Regions from separate parts of the Tardiphaga sp. OK245 genome, predicted to be linked through region 1. Evidence: predicted binding sites of a transcription regulator. Region 1 holds the regulator's gene; each other region holds the start of a gene.
The links. Region 1 encodes HrcA, which represses chaperone genes, less so after heat shock. Its sites were predicted from a motif close to GTTAGCACTCNCNNNNNGNGAGTGCTAAC; they were not measured.
Positions count from the first base shown of each region.

Region 1 (6,624 bases):
TTAGCTTCGAGTGATACTTCGACGTCGGAGGCAACGTTCCAGTATTTTCCGATCGAATCCAGAATCGCGCCGACGGTCTGCGGCTGCATCAGCGACGGCGTGCCGCCGCCGAGAAAGATCGACGTCACGGTGCGGCCTGGCGTGCGGGCAGCCGTGGTTTCGATCTCCCGTGCGAAGGCTCGCGCGAAACGTACTTCGTCGACGGCGTGATGACGGACGTGGCTGTTGAAGTCGCAATACGGGCACTTCGACAGGCAGAACGGCCAGTGCACATAGACGCCGAAAGCGTCCTGCTGTGCGTCAGCGGGGTTCAAGGCAGATCTCCGCGAGTTTCACGAATGCCCTGGCGCGATGCGACAAGCCCTCGCCGAGTGGCGGCAACCCGTGCTTCTCGACCGCGGTCATTTCGCCATAGGTGCGGGTGTGACCATCGGGCAGGAATGTCGGATCGTAGCCGAAGCCGGCAGTGCCGCGAGGCGGCCAGACCAGCGTGCCACGGGCGTGCGCTTCGACTTCCTCGAGATGACCGTCGGGCCAGGCCACGCACAGCGCCGAGACGAAATGCGCGGTTCGCTTGTCGGGTGTGGTCGCGCCGCGCTCCTGCAACAGGCGTTCGATCCGCGTCATCGCGCCGGTGAAGTCCTTGGACTCGCCGGCCCAGCGCGCCGAGAGGATGCCGGGCGCGCCGTCGAGGGCATCGACGACGAGGCCGGAATCATCTGCGAAGGCCGGCAGTTGCGCGACATTGGCCGCGGCAATCGCCTTGATCGCGGCATTGGCCTTGAAAGTGTCGCCGGTCTCGTCGGGCTCGGCGAGCTTGAGCTCGCCGGCCGATACTGCCTCGATGCCGTAGGGGGCCAGGAGATCGCGCATCTCGGCAAGCTTGCCGGGATTGTGGGTGGCGATGACGAGCTTCCCAGTGATTCGACGATGCATGATGCGAGTCTACGCCTGCTTGATGACTTGCGGAATCACGCGATGGCCATTTTCTGCAGTTCAACCAGACGTCCGACGCCCTTTTGCGCCAGTGCCATCAACTTCAGGAACTCGTCCTGCGTGAACGGCGTCTTCTCGGCAGTGCCCTGCACCTCGATGATGCGGCCGTCGCCGGTCATCACGAAATTGGCGTCGGTGTCGGCTTCGGAATCTTCGGCATAATCGAGATCGAGCACCGGGGTGCCCTGATAGATGCCGCAAGAAATCGCCGCGATATTGTCGCGCAGCACGTTGCCGCCGCCGTTCTTGAACATGTTGCGGTTCTTCATCCACGAGATGCAGTCGGCCAGCGCAACCCATGCGCCGGTGATCGACGCCGTGCGGGTGCCGCCATCGGCCTGGATGACGTCGCAGTCGATGGTGATCTGGCGTTCGCCGAGCGCTTCGAGGTCGACGGCAGCGCGGAGCGAGCGGCCGATCAGGCGCTGGATCTCGACGGTGCGGCCGCCCTGCTTGCCGGATGCGGCCTCGCGGCGGGTACGTTCCAGCGTGGCGCGTGGCAGCATGCCGTATTCGGCGGTGACCCAGCCGCGGCCCTGGCCCTTGAGCCATGGCGGCAGGCGCTCTTCCAGCGTGGCGGTCACCAGCACATGAGTGTCGCCGAACTTCACCATGCAGGAACCTTCGGCATATTTGACCACGCCGCGTTCCAGCGACACGGCGCGCAGTTCATCGGGCGCACGACGGCTTGGCCGCATGAGAAAATCCTTCCAAATGTCCAGAGAAGCCTGTTCGCGGTGCTTTTAGGGGCCACAGACCGTAGCGGCAAGGGCGGGGCAGGTTCCACAACCGCAATGGTGCTTGTATCCGGGGGCTCGGGGCGACAGATTAGGTCCTCAAGGAGTACCCTGTGGCCCACCACGATCCGATCGGCCTGATTTCGCCGCATGCCGGGCTCGCCCAGCTCAATGAGCGATCGCGTGAGATCTTCCGGCAGATCGTCGAGAGCTATCTCGCCACGGGCGAACCTGTCGGTTCGCGCAATATTTCACGCCTGATTACGGTTCCGCTGTCGCCAGCCTCGGTCCGCAACGTCATGTCGGACCTGGAGCAGCTCGGCCTCATCTATGCGCCGCATACCTCGGCCGGCCGGCTGCCGACCGAACTCGGGCTGCGGTTCTTCGTCGATGCCTTGATGCAGGTCGGTGACCTCACCGAGCCGGAGCGGCAGTCGATCCAGCAGCAACTGTCTTCGGTGGGGCGCTCGCAGACGGTGGAAGCGGCGCTCGGCGAGGCGCTGACGCAGCTGTCCGGGCTGACCCGCGCGGCGGCGGTGGTTTTGACCGCCAAGTCCAATGTGCGGCTGAAACACATCGAATTCGTCCGTCTGGAGCCCGAAAAGGCGCTGGTCGTGCTGGTCGCCGAGGATGGCCAGGTCGAAAACCGCGTGCTGACCCTGCCGCCGGGCGTGCCGTCGTCGGCGCTGAATGAGGCGTCGAACTTCCTCAATGCCCGGATTCGCGGCCGCACGCTGGCTGAGGCCCGGTTGGAGCTGGAGACGGCGCTGACCCAGAACCAGATCGAGCTCGATCAACTGACCCAGAAGGTCATTGCCGCCGGCATTGCCAGCTGGTCGGGTGGCGAGAAGGACGATCGGCAGCTGATCGTGCGTGGCCAGGCCAATCTGCTCGAGGATCTCCATGCGCTGGAGGATCTTGAACGCGTTCGCCTCCTGTTCGACGATCTCGAAGCCAAGCGCGAGGTGATCGACCTTCTCGGCCGGGCGGAGACGGCCGAAGGTGTCCGCATCTTCATCGGCTCGGAAAACAAGCTGTTCTCGCTGTCCGGCTCGTCCACGATCATTGCGCCCTACAGCGATGGCGCCGGCCATATTGTCGGCGTTCTCGGTGTCATCGGGCCGACCCGGCTGAACTATGCGCGGGTGATCCCGATGGTAGATTACGCGGCGCGCATTGTCAGCCGCATGCTCGGGGGCTGACAGATCGGTCGAATCCGGCCGGTTGCGCTTGATTTTCGGCGCTCAAACCCCGATATCCCGCTCAGCAATCCCACCATTTTGGCGTGTTTTTGAGAAGGCAGCGTGATGACTGATTCCAATGGGCAGAACGACAATCAGGACAAGACGGCGCAGGCCGCCGATCCGGTGGTCTCCAAGCCCTACATCATGCCGGACGATCCGGAACCGAATTCGGTCGAGGCCCTGACCAAGGAAGCAGCGGAATCGCGCGACAAGATGCTGCGCACGCTGGCGGAGATGGAAAATCTGCGCAAGCGGACCCAGAAGGAAGTCGCTGACGGCCGCACCTATGCGATCGCCAATTTCGCGCGCGAAGTGCTCGATATCGCCGACAGTCTGCAGCGCGCCCTCGATGCCGTGCCCGCCGATACCAAGGCCGCGGCCGATCCGGGCCTGAAGGCGCTGCTCGAAGGCGTCGAGCTCACCGAGCGTTCGCTGCTCAACACGCTGGAAAAGAACGGCGTGAAGAAGTTCGATCCGTCGGGCGAGAAGTTCGATCCAAATTTCCAGCAGGCGATGTACGAAGTGCCCGATGCTTCCGTGCCTGCGGGCACCGTCGTTCAGGTAGTGCAGGCCGGTTACACCATCGGCGAGCGCGTGCTGCGCCCGGCGCTGGTCGGCGTGTCAAAAGGCGGCGCCAAGGTTGCACCTGTTTCGGAGTAACAGAGCCTCTGGCTGTCATCACCCGCGAAAGCGGGTGATCCAGTACACGCCGGTCTCAGTGAGTGATCACAAGCGCCGGTGATTACTGGGTCGCCCGATCCCAGCGCGCAATTGCGTGCCAGGTCGGGCGATGACAATGAGAGTATGGGTCAAGCCGCCAGATCGCCCGACTGAATACGCTTCACGCCGGCCTTGTTCATGTCGGCCCAGGCTTTGGCCAGTGAGCCCTGCGTGTCGATGCCGCGGCAGGCATCTTCGACTACATAGACATCGAAACCTGCTTTTCGCGCATCCAGCGCGGACCACGCGACACAGAAGTCGGTGGCGAGGCCGGCGATAAATACGCGCTGCAATTTGCGGGCTTTCAGATAGGCGGCAAGACCGGTGGTGGTCTTGCCGTCAGCCTCGGTAAACGCCGAATAGCTGTCGACGTCCTTGTTGAAGCCCTTGCGCAGGATCAGCTCGGTATGCGGGATCGCGAGATCCTTCGACAGCGCAGCCCCTTCAGTGCCCTGCACGCAGTGATCCGGCCACAGCACCTGTTTGCCGTATTTCACCTCAAGGGTCTCAAACGGCTTCTTGCCGCTATGGCTGGACGCGAATGAGATATGGCCCGGCGTGTGCCAGTCCTGCGTCATCACCACGTCGGCGAATTTCTTCGCGATGCCGTTGATGACCGGGACGACCTTGTCGCCGTCCTTCACGGCCAAGCTGCCGCCTGGTAGGAAGCAGTTCTGCACGTCGATCACCAGCAGAACGGATGTGCGATCGAGACTGACCTTGCCTGCCGCTTCGAGCGCCTTGGGCGCCATGCCGGCCGCTGTTAGCGCACCAAGTCCCACAAGAAGCTGACGTCTATCGAACATCGCAACATCTCCTGTCAGAATTTCTGCAGCAAATCAGGTCCAGGCGCTTCCGTAAAGGCGGCTCGATATGGATGGTGCGGCGGTGTCTCGCAGGCCCGCGCAATGGCTTTTTAACGCGGCTCTCCTAGCGTAGCGATGGTATTGGCCGAAAGAATAAGTGCATGATGATCGATGCCGGTTTGCAACTCGGCGGCGCGACCACGCCTCGGACGTGGCTTGCGGCCATCTGGCTGATCGCCGGCGCTCTCGTCTGCGCGGTGGCCGTCGGGCTGCGCGCGGTGCTGCCGTTTAATGTCGATGTCAGCTGGTTGTTGATCGTTTGCGAACGCGTGCTCGATGGTCAGCGCCTTTATCTCGATATTCTTGAGATTAACCCCCCGATGGCCGGGGCGGTCAATATTATCGCCGTGGTACTGGGACGGCTTCTGGGATTGCGCGCCGAGCTCATGACGCTCGTGCTGGTATTCGGCCTCATCGCAGGGTCGATGGCGGTGACATGGCGGCTGCTGCGCAACTCGCGCATCCCCGGGCGCGCCGCCGCTGCTCCGCTGGCGGTTTGTGCGATCGCGTTGCTCGGCATCCTGCCAATGTACGACTTCGGCCAGCGCGAACATCTCGCCTTGCTGTTTTTGTTGCCCGCGCTGGCGGTCCTGATCCGCCGCGCCCATGGCGAGATAATCCCGCCTGGCGTGGTCGTCATCGCCGGCATCAGTGCCGCTATCACTATGTGCTTCAAACGGTATTTCGCGTTCGGCCTCGGTACAGCCGTTATCGCGGCGGCGACCAATGCACGGCAGTGGAGGATTGTTTTCGCGCCGGAGAACTGGATCGCCAGCGCACTGGTGGTGGCCTATGCACTGTGGGTCTACGTGGCCTTCCCCGCCTATTTCACCGTGATCTATCCTGTTGCCAGCGACGTGTATCGGCTGCTGACGTCGTCGTGGCTGGCGCTCGCGCTGGGCGGTGCGACGACGTTATGGTTGGTCGCCGTATTCGCCACACTGCTGTTACAGAGTCGGCGTTCAGCAGACCCGGCTCTTGTCGTGCTCCTGGCTAGCTCGCTTGGCTTTGCGATGTCCTATTTCGTTCAAAGCAGGGGTTATAACTATCACGCCTATCCGATGGTGGCGCTGGCGCTGATGGCGTTTGGTTATGCCGTCGCAACGATCGATCGCGCACGACAGCATGGGCCACGCTTGCAGGTCGGTTCGTCGGTCGCCGCTGTGGCGCTCCTCGTGAGTGCCTGCTTCTGGTTCAAGGCCAGCGTCGATGTGCGTGCACTTCAAGATGCTGTGGTAAAGCTTGGACTGCAGCGTCCGAAGATCATCATGTTGGGTGGGGCGGCGACGATTGCACATCCGCTCGTGCGCAATGTTGGCGGTGTCTGGGTGTCACGTCAGGAGGCGCTGTCGATCCGGGAGATCGTCCGCCGCGCTCGTCTGGAGCGGACGATCGACGCTGCAACATCAGCACGTTTCGATGAGTATCTGGCGGCTGAGCGAAATGGGTTGGTCGATGATATTCGCAAGCTGCCGCCGGATGTGGTGCTGATTGACGATCGCGAAGCCGACTGGAGCGCTTGGGCGCAAGCTGATCCGGAGCTGGCGCAGCTCCTGAAGTCCTATGCCCTGGTGCAGACCATCGACGGCATCGACATCCTGAAGAGGATGCCGTGATGCGCGCCACCACGCCGGGCGAAACCGCAAGTGCTGTTCTGCCCGGGCGGTCGCTGCAGCGAAGCCGCATCCTTCCGTGGCTGGCCGTCGTCGCACTGCTGATCGTGGCGATTGTGCTGCGTCACGTTCTGGCGGCCAATACGGATGTAAGCTGGCTTCTGACCGTCGGCGAGCGCGTACTCGACGGCCAGCGCCTCTATATAGATATCATCGAGACCAATCCGCCGATGGCCGTCCTGGCCTATCTGCCGGGTATCGCCATCGCCCGCGCGCTCGGGCTGGCTGCGGAGCACGTGACCGATGCGTTGGTCTTCATCGGCATCGCCGTGTCGCTGCTGCTCAGCGCCCGCATTCTATCGCGCGCGTCGGTTCTCGGTGTCGCGCAAGGCTGGCCGCTGGCGCTGCTGGCAGTTGCACTGTTGGCCGTGCTGCCGACGCAGACTTT
Region 1 covers NZ_FNWZ01000002.1:738,795-745,418, forward strand. The annotation lists gene hemW (radical SAM family heme chaperone HemW) at 1-314, opposite strand, end outside; gene rdgB (RdgB/HAM1 family non-canonical purine NTP pyrophosphatase) at 301-936, opposite strand; gene rph (ribonuclease PH) at 972-1,694, opposite strand; gene hrcA (heat-inducible transcriptional repressor HrcA) at 1,847-2,935, shown strand; gene grpE (nucleotide exchange factor GrpE) at 3,041-3,637, shown strand; gene pncA (bifunctional nicotinamidase/pyrazinamidase) at 3,787-4,503, opposite strand; gene BLW80_RS10200 (hypothetical protein) at 4,761-6,179, shown strand; gene BLW80_RS10205 (hypothetical protein) at 6,179-6,624, shown strand, end outside.

Region 2 (6,624 bases), on a different contig from region 1:
CAGCAGCGAGCCGATGCCAATGCATCGCGAAATCATGGCTGAGCTCCGCGCGATCCGCGCGCAGATGGGAGCGCCGGCCCGCAACGCCGTGACAGATCAGGTCGGCGCCGCCGCCGATCAGCAGGTCGCGGAAGCGCAGGCGCTGCTTGCAACCTACCGCGCTCAGATCGAGCAGTGCGAAAAGCTCAAGATCGAACTCGATCTGATCCACGACGCCATTACCCGCACCAAGATGGAAATCGCAGTTCTTCACGGCAAGAGCTTCGAAGGCGACGAAATGGCGAAGGTCAACGGTGAACTCGGCGCTGTCGTCGGCGGCACCGAAGAAGCCACGCAGCAGATTCTCGCCGCAGCCGAAGCCATCGATAATGCATCGACAGCGCTCGGCAAGGTGACCTCACCCGATCAGCAAAAGCAGATGCTGGAAGAGATCGGCGATAACGTCGTCGCGATCTTCGAAGCCTGTAACTTCCAGGACCTCACCGGCCAGCGCATCAGCAAGGTGATGACCACGATGAAGTTCATCGAAAACCGCATTACTGCGATGATGGACATCTGGGGTGGCGTCGATGAGATCAAGGCGCATGCGCCGGCCAAGGTCGATGACCGCAGCGAAGACGACAAGCTGCTCAACGGCCCGAAGCTGGACGGCGACGTCGGCCACGCTTCACAGGACGATATCGACGCGCTGTTCGGCTAAGATAATTTTCGACCACAGTTAGAGATCGTTTAACGCCGGGCCGCAACGCCCGGCGTTTTTATCATCACGAAACAGAGCAGCACCGCCAGCGCCAGCACGGTCCCAAGCAGCAGCACCATGCGGTCGGACAGCGTCTCGACCGCGGATGCCACCACGAACGGTGCAAAGGCCTGCACGAACAAGGCCGGCCGCGCGATGCGGCCGATGACGCGGCCATATCCGACCGGACCGAACATCAGCAGCGGCAGCGCGCCGCGCGCGATGGTCATGACGCCATTGGCGGCGCCGAAAGCAACCGCGAACAGCGCCGCGAGCGGAAATGAAATCCCGGCCAATGCCAGCATTGCGAAGGCAGATACTACGAGCACCACCGCCCCGCGCGCGATCCACAGCGGATGGGTGCGTCCCGCCAGCATGAAGTCCGCCAACCGCGATGCCACTTGCGCCGGGCCGAACATCGCACCGATGGTCACCGCCGTTGCAGCACTGAGCCCGCCGCGCTCCAGCAGCGCGAGCAGGTTCGAGGTCACGCCCGACAGAATGAAGCTGTAAAGCGAGAAAGCCGCCGCCAGCAGGATGAACGACCAGCCTTCCGGGCGCAGGGTTGCCTGCTGGGGGACGACAACGGCGTCCACCACGGGCAGCGGCGCGACGGCGACGTGGCGCGGCAATGCAAAAGCATGAAGCGGCGCAACGACAAAGGCGAAGATCGCTGCGAAGGTCAGATACGTCCCGCGCCAGCCGACAGCCTCAAGCAGAAGATGGGTCGCCGGCCAGCCGACCGTCGAGGCGAAGCCGCCTGCAAAGGTCACGAAGGTGATCTGCCGCCGCGCCGAGGCACCGAAGATGCGCGTCAGCGTGGCGAAGGCGGGATCGTAGAGCGACGCCGACATTGCAGCGCCGAGCAACAGCCAGCAGGCCAGATAGGTCGCGGGATGGTCGGCTACTGAAAACAGAGCGAGACCCAAGGCACCGGCCAACGCGCCCGATGCCATGACGACATTGCCGCCGTGGCGGTCGATCAATCCACCAACCACCGGCGACAGCAGTCCCGATACGATCAGCCCCAGCGAAAAGCCCGCCATGCCGAAGGCCAGCGACCAGCCATGTGCCGCCGTGACATGCGGCATGGTCAGCACCGGTGGATAGATCAGGATGCCCCAGGTCAGGATCTGGGTGAATGCCAGCACAAGGACCGCGCGGCCCGGTCCGAAAACAAGGTCACGCAATCGGTGCATGGGCTCACGTCTTCAAGGGAGTGGCGGGACCCGCCTTACGCCTCAGGTCAGGCCTTGTCAGGTCAGGCCTTGGGTGCGCAACGGACATAGACCATGTTGCCGTAGCGAACCGCAGCGTCCTTGTCGATGAAGCGCGTGACGAGAATCCGGCCGTCGAAGGAGACGATCTCGCGATCCTTCTCGCCACCGGCGGGACCGGGCGGGCCGATATAGTTCTTGCCGCTCGGCGAGCCCTTGAGGCGCAATTCCTGCGGCGTCGCCTCGTCGGCAAGATGCATGATGACCCCGCCGGTCGCGCCCTGGCCGATGATATAGGGCTGCTTGCACTGGCCGCGCGCGGCATTCTCGGTGCGAACGCGATCATTGGGATTCATATAGGACGCCAGGCCCCAGCGGCCGACGAGTTCTTCCGAGCGGATCGAGGCTGGCAGTTCCGGCGCCGGCGGGGGCTCCGGCGGCGGTGTCGGCTGCGAGTTCCCAAAGCTGAACCCGCCCAATCCACCAGACGTGCCGCACCCGCCCAATGACAGCGCCAAAGTTGAAACGATCGCCAGATGGGCAACCGTGCGGGCGTAGCGTGACCTGATCATATTATCCCCTAGAGCAAATTCCCCGGCTGCCCGTCCCGGCAGCCAAGCGCAAAACACCTGACGGCGCAATGAGGTCGGCAGAATTACGCCGACTCTCCATTATGGTTTCCAGATCATCCTATATTGGCCTCACCAAGGCCTTAAGGCCTAGCTTGACTCAAAAAGCGTCTGGCCATATTTCCCGGACGCTCAATTAGCACTCCCGGAGCGCGATTGCTAAGGGAATGAGCCGGGCGCCTTGAGCGTTCCGGCTGGATTCCCGCCCGCCTCCGAGATGGCAACGAAATCGCAAACCCTAAAGGGACACTCCCATGGCCAAGACCAAATTCCGCCCGCTGCACGACCGCGTCGTCGTCAAGCGCATCGTCGCCGACGAGAAGACCAAGGGCGGCATCATCATCCCGGACAGCGCCAAGGAAAAGCCGTCTGAAGGCGAAGTCGTCGGCGTCGGCCCTGGCGGCCGCGACGAAGCCGGCAAGCTGATCCCGATCGACATCAAGGTCGGCGACAAGGTTCTGTTCGGCAAGTGGTCGGGCACCGAGATCAAACTCGACGGCGAAGAACTCCTCATCATGAAGGAGTCGGACATCATGGGCGTGATCGCTTAAAGGCGGTCCGCTCTCCAAACACTCGGACGTCATGCCCGGACTTGATCCGGGCATCCATCTGGCTTCTTCGCAGGAAGATGGATGGCCGGGTCAAGCCCGGCCATGACAGCGTTTTAATTTCAAATTCCCATCACTCGGAGCACCATCAACATGGCAGCCAAAGACGTTAAATTCTCTGGAGACGCGCGCGATCGCATGCTGCGCGGCGTCGACATTCTCGCCAACGCCGTCAAGGTCACGCTCGGTCCGAAGGGCCGCAATGTCGTGATCGAGAAGTCGTTCGGCGCTCCGCGCATCACCAAGGACGGCGTCACCGTCGCCAAGGAGATCGAGCTCGAGGACAAGTTCGAGAACATGGGCGCGCAGATGCTGCGCGAAGTCGCCTCGAAGACCAACGACACCGCAGGCGACGGCACCACCACCGCCACCGTGCTGGCCCAGGCCATCGTCCGTGAAGGCGCCAAGTCGGTTGCTGCCGGCATGAACCCGATGGACCTCAAGCGCGGCATCGATATCGCCGTCGCCGCCGTCATCAAGGACATCACCAAGCGCGCCAAGCCGGTTGCGTCTTCGGCTGAAGTCGCTCAGGTCGGCACCATCTCCGCCAACGGCGACGCCGCCATCGGCAAGATGATCGCCCAGGCGATGCAGAAGGTCGGCAACGAAGGCGTCATCACGGTTGAAGAGAACAAGTCGCTCGAGACCGAAGTCGACATCGTCGAGGGTATGAAGTTCGATCGCGGCTACCTGTCGCCCTACTTCGTCACCAATGCCGAGAAGATGACCGCCGAGCTCGAGGACGTGTACGTCCTGCTCGTCGAGAAGAAGATCTCCAGCCTGCAGGCCATGCTGCCGGTGCTCGAAGCCGTGGTGCAGTCGGGCAAGCCGCTCCTGATCATCGCTGAAGACGTCGAAGGCGAAGCCCTCGCTACCCTCGTCGTCAACCGCCTGCGCGGTGGCCTCAAGGTTGCTGCCGTCAAGGCACCGGGCTTCGGCGATCGCCGCAAGGCGATGCTGGAAGACCTCGCCATCCTGACCGGCGGTCAGCTCGTCTCGGAAGATCTCGGCATGAAGCTGGAAAGCGTCACGCTCGCCATGCTCGGCCGCGCCAAGAAGGTCGTGATCGACAAGGAAAACACCACCGTCGTCAACGGCGCTGGCAAGAAGCCGGCGATCGAGGCCCGCGTCAATCAGATCAAGGCGCAGATCGAGGAAACCACCTCGGACTACGACCGTGAGAAGCTGCAGGAGCGTCTGGCCAAGCTGGCCGGCGGCGTTGCCGTCATCCGCGTCGGCGGCGCGACTGAAGTCGAAGTGAAGGAAAAGAAGGATCGCGTGGATGACGCGCTGAACGCCACCCGTGCGGCCGTTCAGGAAGGCATCGTCCCCGGTGGCGGTACTGCGCTTCTGCGCGCCAAGAAGGCCGTCGGCCGTCTCACCAACGAGAACGCCGATGTGCAGGCCGGTATCAACATCGTGCTGAAGGCGCTGGAAGCTCCGATCCGCCAGATCGCCGAAAACGCCGGCGTTGAAGGTTCGATCGTGGTCGGCAAGATCCTGGACGAGAAGTCCGAGACCTTCGGCTTCGACGCGCAGACCGAAACCTATGTCGACATGGTCGCCAAGGGCATCATCGATCCGGCCAAGGTGGTGCGTACTGCACTGCAGGACGCCGCCTCGGTTGCCGGCCTGCTGGTGACCACCGAAGCCATGGTCGCCGAACTGCCGAAGGAAGCTGCACCGGCGATGCCGGGCGGTGGCGGCGGTATGGGTGGCATGGGCGGAATGGGAGGCATGGGCTTCTAAGCCCTGCTTTCACGCTCAACTGCATTGTGATCGAAGGCCGCCTCCGGGCGGCCTTCTTTTTTGCCTGCCACGCATCGTGCTTGCGACTTATGGCCTTTCGCCTTGGTCGCGGTTCTGATTCAATCCCGTGATTAATCTCGCATGGGCGGAATCAGATAAATCCGCCCGGAGACACGTCGATAACGTCCAGGGACTTTTGAAATGCGCGCGCTTCATCTTTGTCTGCTCGGCCTTACGGTCACCGCCTCGGTTGGGACCGTCCACCACGCTTTCGCGCAGGTGAAAGCCGCGCCGAAGAGCCAGCCGGCAGGCCCCGAGACGCGCTATTTCACCTCGATCGACGGCGTCATGAACGGCAATGCCGACGTCATCCTGCGGGAGACGCGGCAAGGCAAAGCCGTCACGGCGGCGACACTTGATGTCTGCTATCCCGCCGAGAAGGGCAGCGACCGCAAGGATCGCTTCGTCGCCAATCTCACGGTCAGCGGGTCGACGCTGACCGGCGCAACGCAGACCCAGGTCGACAAGCTGCCGGTGACCATCAAGCTGAACCGCCGGCCGACCGGCGACACGTTCGAATTCAAGGGACAGATCTCGGTCGGCCAGACCAACAACAATGTGACGTCTTCGGACAATTCGGACCAGAGCGAGAAGGAATTCCAGGACAATCAGTCCACCGACGACAATATCGCGCCCGCACCGAAGGATTTCACTGAAGTGTCGCCCGAAGCGATCGCGGTCAAGATCAAGCTCGAAGCCGCACTCGATTTCGTCCGCACGCTGCGCGGGCAGAATGTCGAGGTCGCGTTGAACAGCCTGGCCGTATCGTGCGATGCACTGCGCGCCGGCGAGCAGGTCATCAGCCTCGCCATCGATCCGGAACGCGCTGCGGCTTTCGTCGCCAAAACCAAGACTTATCCCGGCGTCGTCAATGTCGGCTGGACCACGGGCGCTATCGACATGGATCGCACCGTGCGCTTTGCGGCCGCCGACTGGCGCGATGGTGACAAGATCAATCGCAACAAGGTTGCGACCACGCTGGCGAATGTGCTCGCCAGAACCATGTCGGGCAAACCTGCCGCCGCGTCATGGGACGACGAGACCGGAAAGCTGAAGCTGACCTTCAAGCGCCCGAGTCAGGTTCTGCCCGCGCTCGAATTGACGGAGACGGTCGAGGTCAACGCGATCATCGCTCCCGACAAGCCCGGCACGACGGATAAGCTAATCCTGTGGGTCAGCACACCGTCAGTAACAACCGCGGATGAGAACTCGGGCGCGAAGCTGGCTCTCGCGGATTCGCCGACGGCCGATGAAGAGAGTGATCCGCGCGACGACAACGGCGCGGTTGCAGCTGTCGCGGCGGAGTTCAAGGCACAGCGTTGGGATGCAGATAATTCGAACTGGAAGTGAGCGCCGCTACTTCCCCTCTCCCCTTGTGGGAGAGGGTGCCTGAGCGAAGCGAAGGCGGGAGAGGGGTAGCAGCAAAACTCAGCGCCTGTGGCACCCCTCTCCCGTCTCGAACGCACTTCGTGCGTTCGATCCACCCTCTCCCGCAAGGGGAGAGGAAAAGGAAGAAAGCTTCGCTACCAACGCAGCTTAAGCTATCAGTTCGTATTCAGCCGAAACCGCAGCGACTTCGGCCCGACGAACGTCACTGCATCACCGCGCCGCTGCCAGTTGGT
Region 2 covers NZ_FNWZ01000004.1:369,142-375,765, forward strand. The annotation lists gene BLW80_RS20375 (protein phosphatase CheZ) at 1-700, shown strand, start outside; gene BLW80_RS20380 (MFS transporter) at 730-1,938, opposite strand; gene BLW80_RS20385 (hypothetical protein) at 2,001-2,528, opposite strand; gene BLW80_RS20390 (co-chaperone GroES) at 2,840-3,136, shown strand; gene groL (chaperonin GroEL) at 3,287-4,942, shown strand; gene BLW80_RS20400 (hypothetical protein) at 5,144-6,352, shown strand; gene BLW80_RS20405 (META domain-containing protein) at 6,547-6,624, opposite strand, start outside.
Region 2: the regulator HrcA is predicted to act here: its motif matches at 2,721-2,749, upstream of BLW80_RS20390 (co-chaperone GroES).

Region 3 (6,624 bases), on a different contig from region 1:
CATGCCGCCCATGCCGCCGCCCGGAGGCATGCCGCCTGCGCCTGCGCCGCCCTTCTTGGGCAGCTCGGCAACCATGGCTTCCGTGGTGATCAGCAGGCCGGCAACCGAAGCTGCGTTCTGGATCGCTGCACGGACAACCTTGGTCGGATCGATGATGCCCTTCTTGAGCATGTCGCCGTAGGTGCCGGTCTGCGAGTCGAAGCCGTAGCTGTAGGTCGCGGTCTCGAGGACCTTGCCGACGATGACCGAACCGTCTTCGCCTGCGTTGATGGCGATCTGGCGAGCCGGAGCCGACAGGGCCTTGCGGACGATCTCGACGCCGGTCTTCTGGTCGTCGTTCGCGGTCTTGATCTTCTTCAGCTGTTCCGAAGCGCGGAGCAGAGCGACGCCGCCGCCGGGGACGATGCCTTCTTCAACCGCAGCGCGGGTCGCATGCATCGCGTCATCAACGCGGTCCTTGCGCTCCTTCACTTCGACTTCGGTCGCGCCGCCGACGCGGATGACGGCAACGCCGCCAGCCAGCTTGGCGAGACGCTCCTGCAGCTTCTCACGGTCGTAGTCCGAAGTGGTCTCTTCGATCTGCGCCTTGATCTGCGCCACGCGTGCTTCGATGTCGGCCTTCTTGCCGGCGCCGTTGACGATGGTGGAGTTTTCCTTGTCGATCATCACCTTCTTGGCGCGGCCGAGCATGGCGAGCGTGACGTTCTCGAGCTTGATGCCGAGATCTTCCGAGATCGCCTGGCCGCCGGTCAGGATCGCGATGTCCTGCAGCATGGCCTTGCGGCGATCGCCGAAGCCCGGTGCCTTGACGGCAGCAACCTTGAGGCCGCCACGCAGACGGTTGACGACGAGGGTGGCGAGAGCTTCGCCTTCGACGTCTTCCGCGACGATGACGAGCGGCTTGCCGGTCTGCACGACAGCTTCGAGCAGCGGCAGCATCTCGTTCAGCGAGGAGAGCTTCTTCTCGTTGATCAGGATGTAGGCGTCGTCGAATTCAACGCGCATCTTGTCGGCGTTGGTGACGAAGTAGGGCGAGATGTAGCCGCGGTCGAACTGCATGCCTTCGACGACGTCGAGTTCGGTTTCGAGCGACTTGGCTTCTTCAACCGTGATGACGCCCTCGTTGCCGACCTTCTTCATCGCATCTGCGAGGAACTTGCCGATTTCCGCGTCGCCGTTCGCCGAGATGGTGCCGACCTGGGCGATTTCGTCGTTCGAGGTGACCTTCTTGGAGTTCTTGACGAGGTCAGCAACCACGGCTTCCACGGCCAGGTCGATGCCGCGCTTCAGATCCATCGGGTTCATGCCGGCAGCAACCGACTTGGCGCCTTCACGGACGATCGCCTGGGCGAGCACGGTAGCAGTGGTGGTGCCGTCGCCGGCTGCGTCGGCCGACTTCGAGGCCACTTCGCGCACCATCTGGGCGCCCATGTTCTCGAACTTGTCGTCGAGCTCGATTTCCTTGGCGACGGTGACGCCGTCCTTGGTGATGCGGGGCGCGCCGAACGACTTGTCGATGACGACGTTGCGGCCCTTCGGACCGAGCGTCACCTTCACGGCGTTGGCGAGAATGTCGACGCCGCGCAGCATCTTGTCGCGGGCATCAACGCCGAATTTCACTTCTTTAGCTGACATGTTTTGCTTCCTTGAAAATCAGGATGGGTGGGGAAAAGGCGCTTAAGCGGCCTTCTTCTTGGCGGGAGCGGCACCTTCGAGGACGCCCATGATGTCGCTTTCCTTCATGATCAGCAGGTCCTGACCGTCGATCTTGACCTCGGTGCCCGACCACTTGCCGAACAGCACGCGCTCGCCGACCTTCAGATCGATCGGGATCAGCTTGCCGGCTTCGTCGCGGCCGCCCGGGCCGACGGAGACGATCTCGCCCTGGGAGGGCTTCTCTTTGGCACTATCCGGAATGATGATGCCGCCAGCGGACTTCTCTTCGGCGTCGATACGCTTGACCACAACGCGATCGTGAAGCGGACGGAATTTCATGCAGTCCTCCTAAGTTTCTGTAGATGCTTGAGAAATTTAAATTGGCAGTCTGAGCCAACAAGTGCCAGCGCAGCTGGTCCGGACATAGGCCGAACGTTCCCCACCGGCAAGGGTCTTTACCAAATATTTTGGCACTCAAATATGACGGGTGCCAGAATTGGTTAAGACCCTCCGATACCGGTTCTCGAATCCGTTAGCATCCACGGTAAGTGGCTGCTAACACTCGGCTTTCAATACATTATTAAACTTTTAAGCTTGTGATGAAGACGTTGCTTGCGTCACATTTCATGCATCGTGTTGTCATGGGCGAAGTGGAAGCCGGTTCGCTGCAGTCAGCACGGTCACAGGAGAGCAGAGCGAAGTTCGACGTCAAACCGGAATCCACTTAGCCGAATGCGCTCTGTCCATGGAGGTTGAACATGGTGTCGAGAAATGCAGTTTCTGACGATTTCAGAAAGCAGGTGCTTGGCTACGGACTGACGACGGCGCAGATCCTCTACCGCATGCCCGACCACCCCTCGCTGCTGCAGACCTATGTCTGGCAGAACTATGATTTGTTTCCGAAGTTTCCCGCGCTGAAGGATTTTCTGGATTTCTGGCAGGAGAAGCTTGATGGCCCGCTCTTTGCGGTCACCGTCGCGCATTCGAAACTGATCAAGCCGGCCGAGCTTCGTGCCGTGGATGGCGTCTTCCGGTTGCACTAGTCCGCGCCTCTCAACGCGCCGGATGAATTGCCGCTGTGCTGAACTACAGCTAGGTTCCCGGACGCGCTGGCCGTTTGTTCGGCATTGCGCCGGGTGGGAAACACGACATGGCGAAGCTGAAGCGAACGTCAAAGAGCGCAGCGAAAGCGGCTGCGACGAAGAAGCCTGCGACACAGGCGGTAGCGAAAGCGGCAAAGAAGTTCGCGGTTGGTAAGCCGGCCAAGGCGAGTACAAAAGCTGTCGCCGAGGCCGCGGCGAAACGCGGCCCGCGCCGCAAGCAGCGCGTCGCGATCAGTCACTATCAGGAAGAAGCATTTCTCGGCGACGGCCTGCGTGCCTACGCAAAGTATCGCGATCTCGGCGTTGCCGCTGCGACCGGCGGTTTGGCGCACGCGCATGTCATCCGGCTGATCGGACCTTGCGATCCGAAAGAGGTCTCCAAGCTTCACTATCACGATGCCGAGTTTCAGCTGGTCTATGTGCTGAACGGCTGGGTGAAGGCCTATATGGAAGGCGAGGGCGAGATGACTATGCGTCAGGGGTCATGCTGGACCCAGCCGCCACGCATCAGGCATCTGATCCGCGATTACTCCGACAATTGCGAATTGCTGGAAGTGATCCTGCCGGCGGAATTCAAGACGGTGGAAGTCCGGTAGTTCGCGTGCGGAAATGCGACGCGTGCCTTGTTCGCGCGTCGCAGTGGCGTTGAATCAGCTATGCTGAGCCCGTCGCTGCCCTGGCCCTCAACGAGTATCTCATGACTGCATCCGTTCCGGTTTTCGACGGTCACAACGATGTGCTGCTGCGGCTGTACAAATCGCAATCGCACGATCCGGTATCCGACTTCCTGACCGGGGAAGCCGCCGGTCACATCGACCTGCCGAAGGCGAAGGCCGGCGCGTTCGTCGGCGGGCTGTTCGCGCTGTATTCGCCGGCGGCTCAGGCGTCATCGGGATTCATGGCGCAGATGACGGGCGGACGCTACGCCGTGCCGCTTCCCGAGCCGCTGACGATGGACGAGGCGCGCAATTCCGTCGTCGCCGAACTGGCCATCCTGCTGCAGCTCGAACGCGCTTCCGCAGGCGCGGTGGCGATCTGCACCACCACCGCCGAAATCCGGTCCGCCATTGAGCGCAAGGCGCTGGCCGTGGTGGTCCATCTGGAAGGCGCGGAGGCCATCGACGCCGAGCTCAGATTCCTCGACGTTCTCTATGCGGCGGGGTTGCGGTCGATCGGGCCGGTGTGGAGCCGGACCAACATCTTCGGCCATGGCGTGCCGTTTCACTTCCCGTCCGGGCCGGATCTCGGCGACGGTCTCACCGCGGCCGGCGAGCGGTTGATCGGCGCCTGCAATGACCTGAAGATTCTGGTCGACCTGTCGCACATCACCGAGAAGGGTTTTTGGGACGTGGCGCGGCTGTCGAAGGCGCCGCTGGTGGCGACCCATTCCAATGCCCATGCGCTGTGCCCGTCGCCGCGCAATCTCACCGACAAGCAGCTCGCCGCGATCCGCGACACCGGCGGCATGGTCGGCCTGAATTTCGCGACCTGCTTCCTGCGCCCCGACGGCAGCATGCGGCCCGACACCGGCATCGAGCTGATGGTGCAGCAGATCGACTATCTGCTGGAGAAGCTGGGCGAGGATCACGTCGGGCTGGGATCGGATTTCGACGGCGCGGTGGTGCCCGAGGCCATCGATTCCGCCGCGGGCCTGCAGGCGCTGTTCGTGGCCTTGCGCGACAAGGGCTATTCCGAGACGCTGCTCGGCAAGCTCGGCGCGGGCAACTGGCTCGATCTGCTGCAGCGGACGGTCGGCTGACCGGCGCTGGCGGCGTGTCTCAGGTGAGCATGCCGACGATCGCGCCCATCAGGCAGGTCGTCAGCGTCCCCGAGACGATCGACTTCACACCAAGCGCGTTGATTTCGTTACGACGCTCCGGCGCCATCGTGCCCATGCCTCCGATCATAATTCCGAGGCTGGCAAAATTTGCAAATCCGCACAGCGCATAAAGCATGATGAGGCGCGAGCGCGCATCCAGCGCATCGGGACCGAGCTTCGCCAATTGAACATAGGCGATCAACTCGTTGAGGATCGTCTTGACGCCCATCAGCGAGCCCGCGGTCAGCGCCTGGTCCCACGGCAGGCCCATCAGCCAGCACACCGGTGCCATCACGTAACCCAGCATGCGCTGCACGGACAGTGTGTTGCCTCCCACGGTGGGCATCATCATGAGGATCGCGTTCATGAGATACATCAGCGCCACGAAGACCAGCAGCAGGGCGATGATGTTGACGAGCAGTTCGATGCCTGCACTCGTGCCCTTGACGATCGCATCTATCGTGCTCGTGGCCGATGCGTCCGGATTGGCGAGCAATCCACCTGTGCGACGATCCTCCGTCTCAGGCACCATGATCAGGCTGACAAGGATCGCAGCTGGCGCCGAGAGCACAGAAGCAATCACGAAATGCGCCGATGCATCGGGGATCAGCGGCGCCATGAAAGTGGCATAGAGCACCAGCACGGTACCGGCGATCCCCGCCATGCCGCCCGTCATCACCAGAAACAGTTCGCTGCGCGTGAGCTGCGCGAGGTAAGGGCGAATAAACAACGGGGCCTCGACCATGCCCAGAAAGATGTTCGCGGCCGTTGACAGTCCGACAGCGCCGCCGATGCCGAGCGTGCGTTCAAGCAGCCACGCCATGCCGCGTACGATCGGCGGCAGGATACGCCAGTAGAAGAGCAGGCTGGTCAGCACGCTGATGACCAGCACCACGGGGAGTGCCTGCAGCGCGAGAACGAAATCCGCGCCGGGATTCTTTAGATCGAACGGCAATGCGCCGCCGCCGAGATAACCGAACACGAAGGAGGTGCCAGCACGCGACGCTGCGGCGATGGTGCTGACAGCATCGTTGATGCTGCTGAAGGCGCGCGTCACGACGGGAAGTTTCAGCAGGATCACGGCCGCGACGATCGTCAATACGAGACCGATCGCGGCCTGTCTCAGCGACACCTTGCTGCGGTTTTCACCGAGCGCCCAGGCGATCCCCAAAAGCGCGATGACGCCGAACGCCGATTGTAGCTGCAGCATAAATCCCCCGAAACCGCGGCGATGATGCCGCGGCTCCCCATGTCATGCAATCGCAATGCCGCTGAGGCGGATTGCGTTTTAGCCGCGTCCGACGAACGGCATCTTCGTTGCCATGACCGTCATGGTCAGCACATTGGCATCGAGCGGCAGGCCGGCCATATAGGCGACAGCGTCGCCGACGGCTTTGGCGTCCATGCGTGGCTCTTGCTTCGAGGTGCCATCGGGCTGCAGCACGCCGGGGCCGTTGACCATGCGGTCGGTCATGGGGGTGGCGGCATTGCCGATATCGACCTGGCCGACGGCGATGTCATAGGCGCGGCCGTCGAGATTGCTGGCCTTGGTCAAGCCGGTGATGGCGTGTTTGGTCGACGTGTAGGCGGCGGAGAACGGGCGCGGCGCATGCGCTGAGATCGAGCCGTTATTGATGATGCGGCCGCCGCGGGGCGTCTGATCCTTCATGATGCGGAAGGCGTGCTGCGTGCACAGGAACGGTGCGGTGAGATTGGTGTTCACCACAGCCTGCCACTGTTCGAGGCCGAGGTCTTCGAACGGAATCGCGGGCGCGCCCATGCCGGCATTGTTGAACAGCACGTCGAGCCGGCCGAATTCCTGCATGATCCTGGCGAACAGCGCGGCGATGGAGGCGGGGTCGGCCATGTCGGCGCTCACGGGGAGGCTCTTGCCGCCATTGGCCGCGCCGAGCTTCTGGGTCTCTTGCAGCAGTTCGAGCCGGCGACCGGCGAGCACGACGGTGAAACCGGCATTCATCAGCGCAAGCGATGCGGCACGGCCGACGCCGGTGCCAGCTCCGGTCACGAGTGCGATCTTGTTGGTCA
Region 3 covers NZ_FNWZ01000001.1:129,269-135,892, reverse strand. The annotation lists gene groL (chaperonin GroEL) at 1-1,635, opposite strand, end outside; gene BLW80_RS00620 (co-chaperone GroES) at 1,678-1,995, opposite strand; gene BLW80_RS00615 (usg protein) at 2,415-2,699, shown strand; gene BLW80_RS00610 (cupin domain-containing protein) at 2,807-3,355, shown strand; gene BLW80_RS00605 (dipeptidase) at 3,457-4,518, shown strand; gene BLW80_RS00600 (NupC/NupG family nucleoside CNT transporter) at 4,538-5,788, opposite strand; gene BLW80_RS00595 (SDR family oxidoreductase) at 5,867-6,624, opposite strand, start outside.
Region 3: the regulator HrcA is predicted to act here: its motif matches at 2,123-2,151, upstream of BLW80_RS00620 (co-chaperone GroES).